Regions from separate parts of the Microbacterium sp. NPDC087592 genome, predicted to be linked through region 1. Evidence: riboswitches for the same ligand, from Rfam matches in the RefSeq annotation. Region 1 holds a riboswitch; the other holds the start of a gene.
What was found. Region 1 has a riboswitch for thiamine pyrophosphate ahead of ACIOTO_RS09485 (ECF transporter S component). Riboswitches for the same ligand answer to the same signal wherever they lie in the genome.
Positions count from the first base shown of each region.

Region 2: it holds a riboswitch for thiamine pyrophosphate, as region 1 does, so the genes downstream of both, thiM (hydroxyethylthiazole kinase) here and ACIOTO_RS09485 (ECF transporter S component) in region 1, are expected to answer to the same signal.

Region 1 is NZ_JBIUWT010000001.1:2,001,289-2,004,395, reverse strand. It holds gene ACIOTO_RS09490 (ABC transporter ATP-binding protein) at 1-1,026, opposite strand, end outside; gene ACIOTO_RS09485 (ECF transporter S component) at 1,026-1,670, opposite strand; TPP riboswitch at 1,661-1,772, opposite strand; gene ACIOTO_RS09480 (D-alanyl-D-alanine carboxypeptidase) at 1,855-3,107, shown strand, end outside.
Region 2 is NZ_JBIUWT010000004.1:269,995-273,101, reverse strand. It holds gene ACIOTO_RS19545 (bifunctional hydroxymethylpyrimidine kinase/phosphomethylpyrimidine kinase) at 1-920, opposite strand, end outside; gene thiM (hydroxyethylthiazole kinase) at 917-1,765, opposite strand; TPP riboswitch at 1,756-1,849, opposite strand; gene ACIOTO_RS19535 (NAD-dependent epimerase/dehydratase family protein) at 1,877-2,839, opposite strand; gene pheT (phenylalanine--tRNA ligase subunit beta) at 2,917-3,107, opposite strand, start outside.

The DNA of each region.
Region 1 (3,107 bases):
CCAGCGGATCGGCGAGGGGTCCGCCCCGGCGGCGAGCACGGGGGATGCCGTCAGGTCACCCGCAGCAGGCGGCAGGAGCCCTGCGAGGGTCAGTCCGAGCGTGGACTTGCCGGCGCCGTTCGGGCCGGTGATCGCCAGCACCTGACCGGCGCGCACATCGAGGTCGATGCCGGTGGCGACCGGGCGTCCCTTGACGCGGGCGACGGCGAGTCCGCGCGCCGAGAGCAGAGTCTCGCCCGGTGTCCCGCGCGGTGGCGGCGGGGCGGCGGGAGCGTGCCCCGGCACCCACACGCCGTCGGCCGCGAGTCGTGCACCCTGGTCACCGAGCACCTCAGCGGGCGCTCCGTCTGCCACCACTCCCCCGGCGCCGATCACGATCACCCGTGTGATGAGCGGCAGCCACACCTCGAGGCGGTGCTCGACGACGATGAGTGTCGCCGGCTGCGACTGCAGCATCCGCTCCACCGCGTCACGCACCTCGACGACACCGGCCGGGTCGAGGTTCGCGGTCGGCTCGTCGAGCAGCACGAGCCCCGGACGCATCGCGAGCATGCCGGCGAGCGCGAGCCGCTGCTTCTGCCCGCCGGAGAGCGCCTTGGTCGGGTGGTCCAGCGGCACATCGAGGCCGACGGCATCCAGCGCCGCTTCCACCCGGGGCCAGATCTGCGCCCGTGGCACGCCGAGGTTCTCGCAGCCGAACGCGACATCGTCGCCGGCTCGCGCCAGGATCACCTGCGAGTCCGGGTCCTGCAGCACGAGGCCGGCGCGCCCCCGGGTGGCGACGGCGGGAGCGCCGTCGACGAGCAGTTCGCCCGTGCTCTCGCCCTCCTCCTCGCCGCCGAGCACGCCCGCGAGACCGTGGAGCAGCGTGGACTTGCCCGCCCCGGAAGCCCCGAGCACCAGAACGCGCTCACCGGGGTCGATGCGGAACGAGACGTCGCTCAGCGCCCAGGCGAGGCGACTCGCGTGGCGCCACCCCCAGCCGCGCGCCTCGACGGCGGCGGGGACGGTGTGATCCGCCGCCATCAGACGCGGACGCGTGCCTCGCGCCCGGAGCCGAATCGGTCGAGCGCTCCGGTCGCGGCGATGCCTCGCGCCAGCACCCACGACAGCGCCCCCGCGATGACGGCACCGGAGATGACGGTGCTGATCAGGTAGATCGTCGTGAAGGCGGGGCCGGAACCGGCGTACCAGAGCACGAGGTTGTTGATCCCGCCGGCGAGGGCAGCACCGGCACCCGCGAGGATCGCGACCGGCAATGACCAGCGGCGGTAGAAGAAAAGGAGGAAGACCAGTTCGGCGCCGAGACCCTGCACGAGTCCGGCTTCGAGAGTGAGGAATCCGCCCCACTGGTTGCCGATGAGGGCCGAGACGACCGCCGCGAGCAGCTCGACGTAGATCGCCGCGCCCGCCTTGCGGATGATCAGCCCGCCGAGGACGCCGGCGAAGAGCCACGGGCCGTCGAGAAGCCCCTGGACGCCGGGGAGCAGCGGCTCGAGCAGGGCCTTCGGGCCGAGGTACCCGACGTTCCACGCCAGGAAGATCAGGCCTGCGGCGACGCCGATGACGCTGGCGACGACGATGTCGACGATGCGCCAGCGCAGGAAGCTCCTGGCCGGGGGCGTGGCCGGGGGCTTGGTGGACGCCGATGTGGACGTGGACGTGCTCATCTGAACTCCTCCCTGCGCTGGCATGACCCAGATCAGGTTCGACGGTCGAAGCGCGATTCGCTCCCTCTCAGCCCGGCTCGCCGGACTCCCGTGGTTGTGCTGAAGAGCCTACCGGCTCGCGACACCCCGCGGGCGACGAGGCTGCGCGCCGCGCAACGCGCCCGGGATTGGGTACCGTAAACGAGTGACCGCTTCAGATCCCGCCGACGAGGCGACGGGCGTCGTCGATGGCGACGGCTCGCCGGACGCCGTCCCCTCCGGACCGGTCGACGACCTGCCGGTCGCGGTGGATGCTGCCCCCGCAGACTCCGCCGACACCTCCGCGTTCGCCGCCGACCGGCTGTTCGCGGGCGATGTGCGACCCCCGGCTGCCGCCGTATCGCCGGCCATCCCAGTCGACTCCGCGGCGATCGGCGCGCTCTTCACGACACCGAGCTCCCCGGGCGGCGGCGTCGATCAGGAACCCGACACCCTCTCCGAACCCGCAGCGGAGCCCGTCGAGGCCGCCGGCCTCGTAGAGCCCATCGAGCCCGTCGAGCCCGTCGAGCCCGTCGAGCCCATCGAGCCTGTCGATGCGACGCCACCGACACCCCCGCTGACCAAACCGCCGTTCGTCCCGGCCGAGCGGACAGCCGGTGAAGAGCCGGCGGACGACACGAATGCTCTCCTCGACGCGAGCGCACCGCAGTGGGCGGATGACACGACCGGGGCGACGGCCCTCACCTGGGTCGATGCCGCGACGGTCGCCGCGCACCCGCCTCTCGCGACCCTCGATGAGCCGGCCGAGGCCGAGCAGTCAGGCGGGCTGATGCGCGGGGCCCACCTGCGACCGGCGATCGCCCGCCCGGGGGTCCTGGTGCCGTTGGCGACGCTCGTCGCGATCGTCGCCGCCTACGCCGGTACGACGATGCTGTGGCCACTGCACGAAGTCCCTCCGACGGTGCAGTCCGTCGAATTCGAGACCACTCCCGCCGCCGCGGCTGCGATCACCTGGCCCGGCGAGGGCAGCGCGGCTGTCGGCATCGGCGGGCTGAGCACGGTGGCCTCGAATCCCGGTGCCGTGAGCATCGCGAGCATCACCAAGGTCGTGAGCAGCCTGATGGTGCTCGACCGGATGCCGCTGGCGCTCGGCGAGCAGGGCCCCGAGTTCCGCTTCAGCTACCGCGACAGCGTGGAGTACTGGGACTACCGGCGCAGTGATCAGTCCGCGCTGGATGTGCCGGTCGACGGTGTGCTGACCGAATACCAGCTGCTGCAGGGCACGCTCCTGGGGTCGGCGAACAACTACATCGACCGGCTCGCGTCCGAGATCTGGGGCTCCGAGCGGGAGTTCGCGTCCGCCGCGGAGACCTGGCTGAGGGAGCGCAACCTCACCGGCATCACGGTCGTGACCCCGTCGGGCTTCGACGAACGCAACGTCTCGACGCCCGACTCGCT
Region 2 (3,107 bases), on a different contig from region 1:
CACTCGCCCACCGCGCGGATCACCTCCGTCTCGGCCAGCATCCCGATCTTCACCGCATCGATCACGACGTCGTCCGACACCGCGTCGAGCTGGGCACGGAGGAAGTCCGCCGGCGGCACATGCACCGCCCGGACACCCTGCGTGTTCTGCGCCGTCAGCGCGGTGAGGACGGCCATGCCGTAGCCGCCGTTCGCGGCGATGGACTTGAGGTCGGCCTGGATACCCGCCCCTCCCGAAGGATCACTCCCCGCGATGCTGAGCACCCGTGGCACCGACCCCGCGAGCCAGCGTCGCCGGAACTCCCGGGCGGTCGCGGCGGGATCCTCGGCCGCACACAGCGCCGAGGCCACGGCGAGCCCGGCGGAACCGGCATCGCGAAGCGCCTCGGTGTCGTCGATGCCGACGCCGCCGATCGCCACGCACGGGAGCGGGCTGCGCCTCACGAAGTCACGGAACCCTTCCACGCCGAGGGGGTCGGGGTGATCCCGCTTGGTCGAGGTCGGACGGATCACCCCGACGCCGAGATAGTCGACGGTTCCGGCGGGCAACGCGAGAACCGCGTCGAGGTGCGCCGCACTGTTCGCGGTGAGGCCGATCAGCGCATCCGGCCCGAGAGCCTCGCGCGCCTGCAGCACCGACGCGTCCCCCTGACCCAGGTGCACGCCGTCGACGCGTGCACCGCGGGCGCGGGCGGCGATCGCGGCATCCAGTCGGTCGTTCACCACGAGCAGCGCACGACCGTCGATCGCCTGCGACAGTGCAAGCAGCTGCTCGGCCGTCTCGGCATCGGACGCGGTCTTGTCGCGGAGCTGCACGATGCGCACGCCCCCGTCGACGGCACGGCGGACGGTATCGACGACGCCGCGGTCGCCGCAGAGCGTGGGATCGGTGACCAGGTAGAGGGAGAGGTCGGCGTTCACAGCGCACCCGCCTGCACACGGGCGTCCGCGATCACGTCGGCGGGGCCCACGGAGGCGAGGGCGTCCAACAGCGCCACGGCGAAGCTGCCGGGGCCGGTCGAGATCGTGGCGGCGCGCTCGGCCGCGATCGTGTACACGAGGCTCGCGGCGGCGACGGCCGTGAGGGCATCGTGTCCGGTATTGCGCGCGGTACCCAGGAATGCGGCCATCACGGCCCCGAGAGCGCAGCCCCCGCCGGTGACCCTGGTCAGCAGCTCGTGCCCGTTCGCGAGGCGCAACACCCGCTCCCCGTCGGTGACGAGGTCGACCGGACCGGACACCGCGATCACGCCACCGGTCCGTCGCGCGAGAGCAGCAGCCGCGTCGGCTGCGGCATCCGTGCTGTCCGTGGCATCCACTCCCCGACCGCCGGCGCTGAGCCCGGCGAGCGCGAGGATCTCCGAGGCGTTACCGCGGATCGCCGTCGGACGCTGCCCCGCCAGCTGATGCGCGAGCGCGGTGCGGATCGGCAGGGCCCCGATCGCGACCGGATCGAGCACCCACGGTGTTCCGGCGGTCGCAGCCCCGGCGACAGCCTCGAGACTCGCCGCGCGCTGCTCAGGAGTGGGCGTTCCCAGGTTGATCAGCACACCGGACGCGACACCGGCGAACATCTCGGCCTCTCCGACGATGTCGACCATGGCCGGGGCAGCCCCCAGGGCGAGCAGCACGTTGGCGGTGAACCCGGCGACGACCGTGTTGGTGATGCAGTGCGTCAGTGGGGGCGTCTCGCGCAGCACCCCCCACAGGGCGGCGGCGGCGCCGGGCAGATCGGTGATGGAATCAGGACGCAGAAGATCGCTCATCGCGACATCCCTTCGCTAGTACGAACTAGATCAGGTTCGACGGGTCTGTTCTCAGCCGCGGATGCGGCACCCCGTGTCACTGCTCAGAGTCTAGCGATCGGCCAGGAACGTCTAACGATCGGCCAGGAGCGTCAATTCCTCCGCGCGGGCGAGTCCGGCACGACGGTCGCGGTCGACCCCGCGCGCCCGCTCATCGGCGACGACGGTACGGACGGTGTCGGTCAGCGGCCGCAGCCGACCACCTCCATCGCGGTACGCGCTGTTAGACCGGGTCATGAAGCCCGTCATCCCCGGGGGCAGCCACAGCGGCAGGGATCTGGGCCCCGCCCAGTGCTGGACCCCGTGTGCGACGAGCCAGTCCTCCTCGGCGACCACGATCTCGCCGGTATGACCCGCGGCGGTCCGGATCTCGCGCAATACCTCGTCGAAGGGCTGCGCGTCGCCGATGGCGTTGACCGGCCCGCTCACGGTCGCCGCGACGATGGATTCGGCGAGATCGTCCACGTCGATCACCTGGGCGCTCTTCCCCTCGAGCGGCGGCGACAGGACCGGTTCCCCACCCGCCCGCGCGAACGCCGCTGCCCAGTAACCGAATCGATCGCTGGGGTCGCCTTCGCCGACGATGAGTCCCGGTCGCACGATGAGCGCACGATCGCCCAGGGTGCCCACGGCGTCCTCGGCCGCAGCCTTCTGCGCCCCGTACTCGTACTCGTCACCGGGGCGGGCGGACGGATGCCGCGGTGCCGACTCGTCCGCACCGACCGTCTCGTCGTCGGAGTAGACCGACAGGGAAGACACGTAGGTCCACCGCGCGACACGCTCGCCGAGGGCAGCGACGGCCGCCTCGACCTGCGACGCCTGCGACGAGATATCCACCACGTGATCCCAGTCCCGCCGGGTGAGCGCGGTGTACGCCGCGGGATCGTCGCGGTCTCCACGTACGAGCTCGGCACCGTCGGACGCAGGCCTCGCCCCGCGAGCGAGACATGTCACCGTGGCCCCCGCATCCAGCCATCGGCGGGCGATGCGCCCGGAGAGCCAGCCCGTTCCACCGAGGATCAACACGTCCGTCATGGACCCATGTCACCAGGAACGCGGCACCCGCGGAAGCCCTTCCGCTCAGAGCAGATCAGGGCCTCCGCGGAGACGACTCAGTCGCGCAGTGCGGCTCCGAAGCGCTGGGCCGCGACCTCCACACCGGCGAGCTTGGCCTCGGTGGCCTCGGCTGCCGTGAGCGTGCGGTCGTCGGCGCGGAAGCGCAATGCGAAGGTCAAGCTCTTCGAGCCTTCCGGCACACCTTCGCCGCGGTAGTCGTCCACCAGTCGCACCGATTCGAGCAGCG